DNA from 2 places in the Solibacillus sp. FSL W7-1464 genome. Region 2 is predicted to be linked to the other one. Evidence: riboswitches for the same ligand, from Rfam matches in the RefSeq annotation. Region 2 holds a riboswitch; the other holds the start of a gene.
The links. Region 2 has a riboswitch for FMN ahead of MKZ25_RS06090 (ECF transporter S component). Riboswitches for the same ligand answer to the same signal wherever they lie in the genome.
Positions count from the first base shown of each region.

Region 1: another riboswitch for FMN. It lies ahead of ribE (riboflavin synthase); the one in region 2 lies ahead of MKZ25_RS06090 (ECF transporter S component).

Region 1 is NZ_JBBORC010000001.1:2,064,416-2,071,919, reverse strand. It holds gene MKZ25_RS10115 (DUF2621 domain-containing protein) at 1-11, opposite strand, end outside; gene MKZ25_RS10110 (DUF1659 domain-containing protein) at 175-393, shown strand; gene MKZ25_RS10105 (DUF2922 domain-containing protein) at 425-646, shown strand; gene MKZ25_RS10100 (YvrJ family protein) at 713-853, shown strand; gene MKZ25_RS10095 (SCO family protein) at 960-1,571, shown strand; gene MKZ25_RS10090 (hypothetical protein) at 1,929-2,177, opposite strand; gene MKZ25_RS10085 (RNA polymerase sigma factor) at 2,161-2,700, opposite strand; gene MKZ25_RS10080 (group-specific protein) at 2,684-3,064, opposite strand; gene MKZ25_RS10075 (VC0807 family protein) at 3,178-3,861, opposite strand; FMN riboswitch at 4,179-4,315, shown strand; FMN riboswitch at 4,415-4,550, shown strand; gene ribE (riboflavin synthase) at 4,672-5,307, shown strand; partial or broken gene ribB (3,4-dihydroxy-2-butanone-4-phosphate synthase) at 5,322-5,930, shown strand; gene ribH (6,7-dimethyl-8-ribityllumazine synthase) at 5,949-6,413, shown strand; gene MKZ25_RS10055 (PadR family transcriptional regulator) at 6,553-6,870, shown strand; gene MKZ25_RS10050 (DUF2812 domain-containing protein) at 6,863-7,504, shown strand, end outside.
Region 2 is NZ_JBBORC010000001.1:1,275,296-1,282,799, reverse strand. It holds gene MKZ25_RS06100 (YitT family protein) at 1-22, shown strand, start outside; gene brnQ (branched-chain amino acid transport system II carrier protein) at 72-1,424, opposite strand; gene MKZ25_RS06090 (ECF transporter S component) at 1,603-2,178, opposite strand; FMN riboswitch at 2,421-2,595, opposite strand; gene MKZ25_RS06085 (hypothetical protein) at 2,700-3,923, opposite strand; gene MKZ25_RS06080 (RNA polymerase sigma factor SigX) at 3,920-4,453, opposite strand; gene MKZ25_RS06075 (ATP-binding protein) at 4,615-6,390, opposite strand; gene MKZ25_RS06070 (response regulator transcription factor) at 6,383-7,099, opposite strand; gene ccsB (c-type cytochrome biogenesis protein CcsB) at 7,288-7,504, opposite strand, start outside.

The DNA.
Region 1 (7,504 bases), 790 kb from region 2:
TCTAAGCCCACAATGTTCACCTCATTACTTAATATTGTCTACGAAATTCTTCTACTAAACTATTGGGGATAAACCTCATTATTGTCTATTATATAAGGTTTTGTAAATTTTTTCATCGTCATTGTCCCTTTTTCCGGTAATTCATGACATATATAGGGCAAGGAGGTGAGAAACATGAACGAATTCGGATTTTTAAATGCAACGTTGACAGTATTTTATCAGACAGGCATGGATGAATTTAATGAGCCGATTATTAAAAGTTCAACATTCCGTAACGTGGAAAGATATGCTACTGCCGAACAGCTGTACACAGTAGGAACAACCATCGTCGGCTTAACAGATCACGATTATATCGAATCTGTGAAAACGCAGAAAGAACTGATTACAGGTTAACCGGATTCAATAAAAGAATGGAGGTGAGCGTATGGCACAAGTTCTGCAATTAACATTTGCCAACATTGCAGGAAATACGATGACGATCAGTATTAATGATCCGAAGCCGAATTTAACGGAGGCTGAAGTGAATGCAGCAATGCAGACAATTATTGATCAGGAAGTATTTTCGAAAGACGGATTTTTGTTCAATGTAAAAAAGTCTGCGAGTATCGTTGAACGTAATGTAACGGAATTTAAACTGAACAGCTAATCGTACAAGGCCGGTAAAGTGTAATGCTTTTCCGGTCTCTTTAAATGAATAGAGGGAGGGATTTTAATGGACCAGTGGATTGCCATTCTTCAGGAAGTGACGTTTCCGATCTTTATCTCCTTTTATTTGCTGTATCGGATAGAGACAAAACTTGAAGCAATTCATACAGCACTCGTATCATTACATCATCCTGCAGACAGAACATGAGTAATTCTTCACAATGTTGACACACATACTTTCTGCCGATAACTATTGAGAATATACTAAATATTGGGTAAGATGAGAGTAATGTTCAAAGAGTGGAGAGAGAGAAATGAAAACGAAAAAAATAATATTCGCACTTATGCTCTTGGCAGCAACAGTTCTTACTGCATGCAGCAATTATCAGTTTAAACCGACGACCAACTTTGAAATCAGTGGATTTACAATGACCGACCATCGGAACAATGAAGTGACACTGGAAAGTTTAAAAGGGGAACCATGGCTGGCGATGTTCATCTTCACAAGCTGTACAACGATCTGCTCGCCAATGACGATGAATATGACGCGTGTGCAGGACCATCTGGAGAAAAAAGGGCTGGAAGATTATAAAATTGTCGCGTTTTCCATTGATCCGGACTACGACACACCGGAGCGTTTGACAGAATACTTATCGCGCCATACACCGGTAGACGAATCAAAATGGCATATGCTGACAGGATACGATCAGAAATTTATCGAACAATTTGCCAGAAACTCATTTAAAACACCTGTCCAGTCAATTGAAGGAGACGATCAAGTGATCCACGCCGATACATTTTTCCTGGTGGATGAAAAAGGAATCGCCGTGAAAAACTATTCAGGTTATGGCACAGGAGAAGATGGTGTTCCATATGAAACGATTGCAAGTGATATGGAAGCGCTCATTGACGAACGTCTAAATTAATAGTAAAATGATAGATTAACTTGCGAAAAAAGTGGAGCAGCTTTTTAGCAAGTTTTTTTTGTAGAGTGAGGGTTTTCTAATAAAATTTTAAATGTGCTAATATACCTGCAAATTTTCTAATAAATTGCGGTTCTTCTAATAAAGAAGCGGGATATGCTAATATCAGGTCCGAATCAGCTAATATACATGCCGACTTTTCTAAAATCAGCTGCAGAAGTGCTAAAATAAACAAATTTCTTCTAATAAAAGCTGGCATCAAAAAAAGTGCAAAATGTCGATAATACAACAGTTCGCACCTTATTCAAATTCTCATTAATATTTCCCCGGCTTACCATTTTAATCATTCCCGCAGGAGCGTCAGTTCAATAAAAATACTTGTAAGATTGCTAAAAACAAACCACAAACTACAGGGAAAATATTGAAAAATAAATACCCGTTTGATTGATTCGTGCAATTTTCTAAAGGATCTTTTGAAGGAGAACCTAGGTAGCGAATGAACCTCTGAAAAGTGGACTGTTTTTGCGCAAGTTTTGTTACGGGTATGTCAAATTTATAAGAATCAAGCATATTGGAAAGCTCTTTTTCCTTATTAAATTCCTCGTTCATGGTGGAAATCCTCCTTTAATTCAGCTTTTAAAGTCTTTATAGCATGATGCAGCCGTGATTTCACCGTTCCGACCGGGATATCTAAAATTAAGGAGATGTCTTCCTGCGGTAAATCTTCATAGAATGCAAGCAAAATTACTGCCCGCTGTTTATCCGGCAAGTTGGAAATCGCCTGTTGAATGACCAATGTGTCCTCAGCTTGCAGTGTCTTTTTCTGAATGGGTACAAGAAACGGCATGAGTGTTTGCCATCGCTTACGTCTGTTCAACTTATTTATCATTAGACGGTAGGCAATCTGAAATAAGAAGGCCTTCACCTTACCTCGTTGCTGGTCATACTGATCCTTTTTTGTTTGCAGCAATTCAAAGCTGTCGTGGACAATATCAACACTCAGTTGCTCATCCTTTGTGTAGCGGTACAAAAAACAGTAAAGTGGTTCATGCAATTGAGCGTAAAGCTGTGCCAATGCATCTTTATCGCCAATTTGAAAAGCGGTCATCAGTTCCTCATTGCTCGCCATCATAAATGTCACCAAAACGGGCTTTAATACTTTTTAGTACAGCTGAAATACGCATGACTAAATAGACAACCATTACAATAACCCATGCCTGCGCCTGGTTAGTAAAAAACTGAACATAGGAATTTTCAATTGTTTCGCCAAATGAAAGTAATATGTTAAGAGCTTGCACACAGACGATTGTGTACACAGCTAGAATTAAAGTAACCGCATCAAATACATTCCAGCGCAAAAAGATAGTTGTCTTAGCATAATTGATCTTCTTGTTTTCCCTAACAATATGTTTCTTGAAAAAAGGAATCAAAATTGAAAATAAAACTATCATCTCAACCGCAACAGCAATTAACGAAACTTTAAAACCGGTACCCATAAGCATTACCCCTCACCTCGTTGAATTTGGAATACATATCGTACTTCCATTTTTAATGCTTTCAATGACTATACAAACAGGAGGAGAGAAAGGTTCAAAAAATTATAAAATAATTATTCCGTAACAACTTCCGGTTCTTTTATATTTTGCTCATTCTTTTCCTGTAATCGTTTCGTATATTTTTGTACAACAACACTAATGTAAAAGAACATCCCCGTTAAAATACCGGAAAATACCCAAACCGCTACTCGTTTATAAATCAGCATGTCACCATAACTGTCAATTCCAAACTTCCGTAAAAGATAGACCGTAATTCCTGCCATAACTAGTCCTCGGATAATGAACACAATCTGGATCAGCTGAAACCACCGGAAAATCCCTTTTTGGAAGAATAACGCCTTACTGTCCTTTCGTGAATAGCCTTGCAGATAAGCAAAATCGACTGCAATATACAGAGAAATAGGCTGCTTCACAATGAATAAAATGACAAATAGAAACGTATAAAAAAGACCTAAATATACGTTATTCCAAATCATCTGCTCGGCTGAACCCGACAGCAGATCAACCGTAGTACCAATAAGCATCGAACCTAAAATAAACAATCCCGTCACATTAAACTGACGATCTTTCGCAAAGCGGTAAACCGTATAAATGATCCCGGGAACAGTGGACAGCAGCATTGCGGCATAGTCACCAAGAGGCTCTCGTCCAAACTTCCATATCGCATAAGGTAAAACTACATAGAACAATAGTTCCAGAAAGATAAAATATTTATTCGACTGTGAATTATTTGCCATAAAAGCCTCCATTACCATTAAAAAAGGTATTTATTTTTTATAATACTGAAGATTATCCGACACTATGTTTTATAGATGAATTACTTGAAAAAAAGCAACTAAGCAAATGAAAGACACTTAAAATCAGCTTGCAATAACTCCTTTTCTATTACTGTAATATTATGTATATTCTTCTACGTATTGCCTTGAAGAAAGTTTCAAAATTTTAATTTAATAGAGGGGTAAGGTAAAAGGATTGAGGGAACAAAAAGTAAGTAGGTGCTAAAATACTATTAGCTTTTTAAATTATGTATGTTACAATAACTTTCAAATAAAATAATTTCCTTCGGGGTCGGGTGAAATTCCCAATCGACGGTGATGAGTTGAACTCTAAGCCCGTGAGCCACTTTATGTGTGCAGGATTTTGGTGCAAATCCAAAGCCGACAGTTATAGTCTGGATGGGAGAAGGAATAGCAACACATTTTAAAAAATTTGATTTTAAATGTGATTTTTTGCTATACACTTTTCCTGTCGCGCCTTGTGACGGGATTTTTTTATTTCCATGAAAAGAATAATTTCCTTCGGGGTCGGGTGAAATTCCCAATCGACGGTGATGAGTAGATCTCTAAGCCCGTGAGCCACTTTATGTGTGCAGGATTTGGTGCGAGTCCAAAGCCGACAGTTACAGTCTGGATGGGAGAAGGAAGCAATGTCAGCAGTTTTTTGAAAATTATGTTCAAAAAGCTTATTTGATGATGCTCAATTTTCCTCTCATCGAACTCCGAATTCAATCGGGGTTCTTTTTTTAATTTTAAAAAGAGGTGAGCAGGATGTTTACAGGAATCATTGAAGAACTGGGAACGGTTGAAACGATCAGCCAGTCCACACAAGCGATGGAACTAGCCATTCGCGCAAGCAAAATTTTAGAGGATGTTCAACTCGGGGACAGCATTGCCGTTAACGGTGTCTGTCTGACAGTGAAACAATTCTCGCCATCCGTATTTTTGGCGGACGTCATGCCAGAAACGGTCAAAGCAACAAGCCTCCAGCAATTAGCAGCAGGAATGCCTGTCAATCTGGAACGGGCGATGTCGGCGAATGGTCGTTTTGGCGGGCATATTGTTTCGGGCCATGTTGATGGGATTGCGACAATACAACGTAAAAGACCTGTTGCCAATGCCGTTTATATTGACCTGGCAATGGAAAAGCATTTGATTGCAGAATGTATTAAGAAAGGCTCAATTACAGTGGACGGCACGAGTTTAACAATTTTTGATGTGACCGACACATTCATTACCATTTCCTTAATCCCTCATACGTATGAGCAGACTGTATTAGGCTATAAAAAGCCGGGAGATGTTGTGAACATTGAAACAGATCTAATCGGTAAATATGTAAAAAAACATTTACAAAATCAAACGGGAAGTACGATAACAATGGACTTATTGCAACGTACAGGATTTTAAAGGAGTGGTACAAAATGAATACGATTGAAGAAGCAATTCAGGCATTGAAAAACGGCGAGATTATTATTGTGTCAGATGACGAGAACCGTGAAAATGAAGGGGATTTTCTAGTTTTAGGAGAATTCGCTACACCGGAAAATATTAATTTCATGGCACTTCATGGAAGAGGGTTAATTTGTACACCAATTTCATCTGCAATTGCAGAAAGACTTTCTCTTCATCCAATGGTGCAAAGCAATACCGATACATATCAAACGGCTTTTACGATTAGTATCGATCATATCCAAACAACGACAGGTATTAGTGCATTTGAGCGTTCTAAAACGATGTTAGCATTACTGGATCCTGCAACAAAACCGGAGCATTTTCATCGTCCTGGCCATGTGTTCCCGCTCATTGCAAAACAGGGAGGCGTGTTGGAGCGTCGCGGGCATACGGAAGCAGGCGTCGATCTGGCAAAGCTTTGCGATTCAAATGAAGTCGCGGTCATCTGTGAAATTATGAACGAAGATGGTTCAATGGCACGCATGCCGCAGCTCGAAAAGCTGGCACAAAAACATAAACTGAAATTTATTACTATCGAAGACTTAGTTCAATATATAAAATTAACTACCGTATTGGTATAAAAAGGAGCAATTAAAATGGGAAAAATATTTGAAGCACAATTAGTCGGAACAGATTTGAAAATCGGAATTGTCGTAGGGCGATTCAATGAATTTATTAATGATAAATTATTAAGTGGTGCACTCGATGGCTTGAAACGTCACGGTGTTGAAGAAGCAAACATTGATACAGCATGGGTACCTGGTGCCTTTGAAGTACCGTTTGTGGCGAAGAAAATGGCTGAAACAAATAATTATGATGCAGTAATCGGATTAGGTACGGTCATTCGCGGATCAACAACACATTATGATTATGTATGCAACGAGGCAGCGAAAGGAATTGCAAAAGCAGGCCTGGATACAGGAGTTCCGGTAATTTTCGGCATTGTCACAACTGAAAATATCGAACAGGCGATCGAACGTGCTGGTACAAAAGCAGGCAATAAAGGCTATGACAGCGCAATGTCCGCAATTGAAATGGCCAACTTGAATAAAATGTTTTAATATAGAATAGTGTACGCCACTCCAAAATTTTGGGGTGGTTTTTTTCATTGCTTTCAATAACAAGTTTACAAATTATTTCCTGTATATTACTATTACGTTATACGATATATCGCGTGACATAATAGGTGGAGGAATGAATATGTCTTACAATGGCGGACCGATGACTGAAGCAATGTATTATGTGTTATTGGCGTTAATGCGCCCAAATCATGGTTATCAGGTAATGCAATCCATTACAGAAGTATCAAAAGGCCGTTTAAAGATGGGGCCCGGAACGTTATATGGTGTCCTGTCACGTATGCAAAAGGACGGATTAATCGCTTTGTCAAAAGACGATGGGCGGAGAAAAATATATGAAATTACGGAAGAAGGCGAGCGTGCATTAAGACTGGAATATGCTCGTCTACAATCTCTAATTTTCGACAGCACTATATTGGAGGAGGGGAACGATGGCTAAAACGGTACGCAAAATCCGCCCAACGAACTATTGGCGAATCGGAGAACACGAAAGCTGGTTTTCGGACATGTCGTTACAAGGGCTGCACCTTCATAAAATGGGAACCAATTTAGCCCATTTTAAAAAAGGTGACCCGAAGCGAATCGAATACCGGATTGAAGTGACAGACAAAAAATTAATAACTAATGAGCAAATTGATCTGTACGAGGAAAACGGCTGGGAGTATGTTACAAGCTATCAATGGTTTCATGTTTTCTCTTCGCCGGCTGAAACCAATGCACCCGAAATTCATACAGATCCAGCAGAACAGGCATTTACTTTACAGCGCCTTTATAAAAAACTCGTCTTTAATTTAGTATGGGTTTCTCTGGGAGTGGCCCTGATTTTAGGTATGCTTTTGGCGATGTGGTTTTTGGATGGAACGCCTGTTTTACGGTTGGTTGAAGGATATGTCGTTCAGCAAAGTACCCTGACGATCCTCTATATTTACTATGTTATTAATGCGGTAAAAGCAATGCTCGCGATTAAAGAATTGAAAAAAAGTTTAAATGAAGGCAAAGCCATCAATCATCACGCTCCCTGGAAAAAAAGTTTGAAAAAAAATGGTGCATTTTCGGTTGTCTTTATAGGTATT
Region 2 (7,504 bases):
CAAAAAACAAAATATCCACTAAACAGAAAATGTGTGTGTAAAAGGATTTTCTCCTTTTACACACACATTTTTTAATTCGTATTTACATCATTACTAGTGTTCGGAACACATAATCCGATAACCGCTCCCACTACAGCCGGAACAATCCATCCTAAACCAATGGAATAAAGCGGTAAATAATCCGCGTAGAACGAAGAAACAGATGACAGCACACTCAATTCAAATGCCGGTACACTTCCAATCAATGCATTGTAGCCGTCAATTATACTAATAAAGAATACAAGTAAAATCGCCCCTGCAAATACAGGCTTTTTATAGTTAAACAGCGGTCCTAAAAGAGCCAATAGAATTAATACAATTGCCAGCGGGTAAAGGAACATCAGCACCGGAATCGCATAGGTAATAATATTCGTTAAACCGAAGTTTGCAATGATAAATGAAACAACACATAACATGACTACAAATGTTTTATAGCTGATTTTCGGAAACACCTCATGGAAAAACTCACTGCACGAAGTAATGAGCCCGATACTCGTTTTCAAACAGGCAAGTACAATAATAATTGCCAATAAAATCGCGCCGTAAGAACCGAAGTAATGATCTGCAACTGCAGCAAAAATTTGCCCGCCATTATCAAATGTACCTATAGCCGTTACACTCGAGGCCCCCATATAAGCAATCAGACCATAAATTAGCATCATTAATGCCATTGCAAAAATACCCGATTTCCAAGTCGCTTTTGCAATTTCTTTTTTATCTGTAATACCTGTCCGTTTAATGGCATGGATGACTACAATACCGAATGCAAGCGAAGCAAGCGCATCCATCGTATTATAACCTTCTTTGAAACCTGTCATAAATGCCTCGTTAATATAGGCTCCGGCAGGCTCAACGAATTTCCCCATAGGAGAAAACAGACTAATGCCGATTAATACAAATAAAAAGATTAAAAAGGCAGGTGTTAAGTACTTTCCGATAATGTCCATTATTTTCGCCGGATTTAACGAAAAGTAAAAAACGATCGCGAAAAAAACAAAACTGAATACCGCCAGCCACAATGCTGCCTGAGAAGGATCGATAAACGGTTCAAATCCCACGACAAACGGTACTGTTGCTGTACGCGGAATCGCAAAAAACGGTCCGATCGTCAAATACAACGCCAATGCAAAAAACAATCCAAACATCGGATGTACTTTACTCGCCAGATCACGCAGTCCATTGCTTCCCGACAATCCGATCGCCAGAATTCCTAAAAACGGTAAACCAATTGCTGTAACTAAAAAGCCAATTAGCGCGAACCAATAATTTGTCCCTGCCAATTGCCCCATTTGAATCGGAAATATTAAATTCCCTGCTCCAAAAAACATCCCAAACAGCATCGTCCCGATTACTGCATAGGTTGAAAATGGTATTTTCTTGTCCATCATATTCTCTCCCAAGATGTCATTTCATGGTGTTTTAATGAAACGTCCTAATTTTCTTAACAATGTACAATATCATATCAGTACTATAACAGAATGACAATAGTCAAAGTAAATATAAAAGGAGCAACGTCATAAAGTTAACACTTTAATGACATCACTCCATCATTTATTATAAAATTTAAGCTGAATATTGTCTGCGCTGGTTTTCAATCCATACACGCATCGAGCGGTATAGTATCGTCACGACAACAATCATCATAATTCCTTTAACAATATTAAACGGTAAAATACCCAATACGATCGTTTCGTACATATTATATTCGAAGCCTAGTAAGTACGTATACAACGGCAGGAACGCCACGTAGTTTAATGCCGCCATTCCCAGTGACATTACAACTGTAGAAATAACTAAGCCTGTCATTAACCCTTTTGCAGAAGGGAATTTTTTATAAATATAGTAAGCTGGTAAAATGAATAACACACCTGTAGCGAAGTTCGCCATATGACCTACCGGAATTCCTTCAGGAGCCCCTGTGTAAATCCAGTCAAGCACATTTTTAACAAGTTCAACTAAAATACCCGCAACAGGTCCCATTGTAATTGCCGCAATCAATGCTGGCACATCACTGAAATCAATTTGTAAAAACACTGGGAACCATGGTAGTGGGAAGTTTAACAACATTAGTACAAATGAAACCCCACTCAGCATTGCGATTGTTACGAATGACCGTAACTTCAAACTTCTTTTTTGCATATAAATCTCTCCTCTTTGCTGATTCCATCTCGCAAGAAGAAAGGACGTATCAAATCATTTCATGAAAAAACCCCTATGCTAAAAATAGAGCATAAGGGAGAAATAGGCACACTTAAATAAAGGGTCTATCTGTGCATTTGCAGCCATTCCTGTTTTTTGTATACGAAAAATATTCCGTTAACAAATAAGGAATTAGAAATAAGTACTGCAAAGCACGGCATTTTCAAAAATGACGACCGTACCTTCACCTTCTCCCATCCAGACTATACTGTCGGCTTTGGAATTGCACCAAATCCTGCACACAAAAAGTGGCTCGCGGGCTCGAAAAGTTCGACATAACTTCCTCCAAGTAAATGGTCAGAGGTTATAACTTTTATTACCGCCGGTCGGGAGTTACACCCTGCCCCGAAGATGAATCAATATGAAATTATGTAGCAATTACCTTGCTATAATTATTATTATATCTAAAAAAAAGGAATTGTAAAGCCCATTGCTTACAATTCCTAGTAAAATTATTTGAATTATTGAAATTCATAGTGAATTCGGTTTGCCGCAATCGGCTTCTCTAATCGTTTTGTGAAGTCAAAACCGCCCCATTGTTCCTGTACGATATTCTTAAATTTAACCTGTTTATCAAAACTTGCCGCTGTCATGATTAATCCTTCAATCATGCGCATTGCTTGAGCAGGTTCATAATTTTCCAAGTTTAAAGGCTCTTCAAATGTAATCGTAACGATTGACTCAGTGTCTTGCACTTTCAAATAGACGCCCGGCAATATAACCGTTCTGTATATATCATTCGCTTCCACCGTCATATTTTTTATTGCTTCTTCCACATTTGTAAAGCTCATCCGGAAATTCGGACTTAAATAGACCGCCCCATTCCGCATCTGATACATAAAATAATTATATTGAGCGTTCTCATCATTTAATAAAAACGGCTCATTTACATCGCCTACATGATCAAAGTAAATCGGTTTTCCGGACGTATTTTCAATTTTCACTTCCGTATATGCGTCGCTGAAAGTATCGACAAGGGAACCGAGATAATTTGATAAGGACGCTGTTCCGGCATCATATTGGTGATCTTCCGGTAGCGTATGAACAAGCCTGTTCTCTTCTTCTCGCAATTCACCCTTGTACGGATGATATTCGTTGAACCCGAGTGACTGCTCATCAAGCAATGGACCGAATGTTTTATAAAGTTCCAGTTTCGACGGATTTTCTTTACCCGTTTTTTCGGCAACAACTTCATTTGGAATCAATATGCTCACAGGTACACTTTCTGCATCATCCCCTGCAAGGCCAATTTCAAATAATGTGTTGTCCGCGAGCTCATTTTCATAGACCAATGTTTGCTCCGGTTGTGCTTCCGTCGAGAAACTGTTGATCATGGCGCGCTCGGTTTGTGTGGACGCATCTTCCTTCGCACTCATCGTCATATTCTCTTCCGAATCCGGAGTAGCAAGATCGAATGCTTCATTCTGCATAGTAACCGAATCATTGTTACCTATAAACTGTGCACTGATTAAAACAATTATAAATATGGACGCGATCGAAACGAATAATGGTGCCCAGCGAATACCTTTTTGATTGTTTTGCTGTATGTGAGGCGGATCTTCATTAAATACCCCTTCATCCTTTAAACGATTAAATACTTCATCTTTTGAACGATGATCGGTTACTTTCGGTGCTTTTTTCAGAAAAAGTTCAATCTCTTTTTCATCCCATTGCTCCTTTTTCATAATGGATTCGCCTCCCTTCCTTCTTGCGCTTCCAATAGCACCCTCAAATTTTTCAAAGCACGGTGTTGTGTCGTTTTCACTTTTCCGGTCGTCCATCCTAATATTTCAGCTGTTTCCTGAATTGAAAGTTCCTGAATAAACCGCATAATAATCACCATTTTCTGATCTCCTGAACATTCTTCCAATGCAACCAGCAATTGATGAAGCTGATCATTTAATTCGGTAAATTGTTCAGGTGAAGGGACCGGGCTTACGAGTTGCTCTGTCTCCCAGTCAAACGCTGTAAATGCATGCTTATCACGGACTTGTTTTTTTCTGAAATAATCGATCGCCACATTTTTTGCTATTGAAAACAGCCAAGTTTTTTCGGTACTTTTCCCTTCGAAACGGTCGTATGATTTTAATACACGAACGTATACTTCATGGGCAAGATCCTCAGCTGCCGTTCGATTTTTTACTAAGTAAAACAAGAAATTAAACACATCCTGATGATACGTATCGTATAACCGATGGAAAATGGATTGCTGCACCCATCCCACCTCCATTCACGTAATTTGTCGTATCCGAAACAAAAAAGTTACATTAATCATCTGTTTGCGAACGAACTAATCAATTAAAAAGAAAAGTCTATCACTTTGAACGATTCAAAATGATAAACTTTTCGTACTCATAAATCCATTACCCCATTAAATTAAGATAATGGCAAGTAAAATGTAAAGGTTGTTCCTTGCTGTTCCACACTATCGACAGAAATTCTGCCGTTATGCGCTTCCACAATGTTCTTTGTAATGGCCAAGCCTAAGCCCGTTCCACCTTTCGAACGCGTACGTGCTTTATCAGCTTTGTAAAACCGTTCGAATACATATGGCAAATCATCTTGGGGAATGCCCTGCCCTGTATCCTTAATTTGAAACTTTGCATAATTTTGCTCATTAGTCATGGAAACAGTTACTGATCCATCGGCAGGTGTATGGCGAATCGCATTGTCGATCAGGTTCGTTAACACTTGTTCGATGCGGTCCTCATCAATCGAAATAAGGGTATCATCCGAAAAGTCTGTTTCAATTAGCAGTTGCACATGTTTTTCTTTCGCTGTCTGGTCAAACTTATGTGTCATTCGTTCAATAACCGCAACTAACGGAACGTCTTCCTTATACAGGGTCATATGTCCAGATTCCATCCGCGCCAAGTCAAGCAAATCTGTTACGAGACGGCTCATACGCTGTGATTCATCATATATTACCCGAATCATATCAATACGTTCTTCTTCCGTTGTCACAACCCCATCAATAATTGCCTCAGAATAGCCTTGGAGCATGGCAATTGGTGTCCGGAGCTCATGTGAAACATTGGCGATGAAATCCGATTTAAGCTTTTCCAGTTTTGTCTCTTCGGTTTTATCTCGTATAACAGCGACCGCACCACGTATTGTATCCCTGCTGTAAAGGGGACTAATTGTTATACTGTAATAGGATTTTCCCATTTCAAACTCTTCGTCCAGCTGATCTTCAAAATTCAATACATGATCAAGCATTTGATAAAGTTCATCCGGTATTGGTTTTGAACTATCCAACCCGTTTTCAACGAACCATTTTTGCAGTAGTCGTTCAGCAGGGGGATTGCTCACTAAAATCGTTTTATCGCGATTGAATGTAATCACGGAATCGGTCATTGATGTTAAAATGCTCGATAGTTGTTCTTTTTCCTGGTTGATTACTTCCAAATGATGCTTCAATTGGCGGCCCATCTGGTTGAATGCAACGGCAAGCTGACCAATTTCATCGTTTTGCTTCGTTTCAATCTTCGAATCGAATCGGCCCTTTGCCAATTCAAATGCATGCTCTCTCATTTTACGCAATGGAAGCGTGATTTTAGAAGAAAGGAAAAATGCAAAAATTGTCGTCAATATAAATGCGATAGCTGCCGCTAAAACAACAATTTTTGTCGTTTCATTACTCGTCTGGTGTAATGCATCGGGATTTTTGTATATAAAGACGGCCCCATGTAAATCTTCCACACTTTTCAGCGGGAAACCTAATACAATATAATTGGAGCTGCTCGTTTCTTCCCGATTTGAAGGCAGCGTCAGTTCCTTTACTATCGGCTCTGAAGATGCATATACTTCTTCAAATGCTTTACTGCTAATAATTTTTTTCTGTATTTCTTCTTTATTGATGCCTTCTTGTCTTGCATACAATATTTCATCTGAACTTTTGGCGATCAGTACATTGGTCGTTTCCGTTAACAGCTCCGAAATGATCGCAAACTGTTTATCATCAATTTCTTCCTCATCGATAATACTCGCAATAGCTGCGGCTGTTTGCCTTAATGAAGCCTCGGACTGTTCGTTATGATAATTTTCAAGAAACTCCAACATGAAAATGGTGAAAATAAACAGGACAAATGAAACGAGAAGCAAAATGGTTACCCATAGCTTCCCGACAATACTTGTTGCTATTCTAATCATTTACAACCTCGAATTTATAGCCTACTCCCCAAACCGTAACAATCATTTTTGCTGCATTTTCAGAGACACGGTTCAGTTTTTCACGCAGACGCTTTACATGTGTATCCACTGTGCGCAGATCACCAAAGAAATCATAATGCCATACTTCTTTTAATAATTGCTCACGGTCGAATACTTTATCCGGTGCCTTCGCCAAAAAGTATAATAATTCGTATTCTTTCGGTGTTAAATTTACTTCTGTTCCATCTGCCGTTACGCGATGCGCATCATGGTCGATTGTTAAATGCGGGAACACAACCAAATCCTTCGAAGATGAAGCATTGGAAACAGGTGCAAACACTGCTGAACGTCGTAATATCGCTTTCACACGGAGCACGACTTCACGCGGACTAAAAGGTTTCACAATATAATCATCCGCACCAAGTTCAAAACCTTGTACACGGTTTGCTTCTTCACCTTTTGCCGTCAACAATATAATAGGCGTTGTTTTCTTTTCACGCAGTTCAGCACAAACTTCCAAACCATCTTTTTCAGGCATCATAATATCCAACAAAATACAATGATAATCTTTTTCAAGCGCCATCGAAAGTGCTTGTTCTCCATTTTCCGCTTCTTCTACTGTATAGCCCTCACGCTCTAAATACATTTTTAACAAACGACGAATTCGATCCTCGTCATCCACAATTAACACAGAAATATTTTCAGACACTGGTGTTGCCCCTTTCAAACTCTATTTCTCTTCTCTATTGTACCTTTTTAGTACACGATTGAAAAGAAAAGCCCAATCATTCCGATTGAACTTTTCTAACTTTATGACAGTTTATTTATTATTTTGCATAGAATTGGAAACTATCAACCTAGCTTTCATGATAGTTTAAAAAGCAAATTGTTGTCACATTATGCATAAGAATGTAATCCGGCGATAACTAGATTTACTACGACCAAATTGAACAAAATAATAAGGAAACCAATTACCGTAAGCCATGCACTCTTTCTTCCTTCCCAGCCTTTTGACAAGCGAAGGTGTAAAAATGCTGCATAAAACAGCCATGTAATAAGTGCCCATACTTCTTTCGGATCCCAGCCCCAGAACCGGCCCCATGCTTCCTGGGCC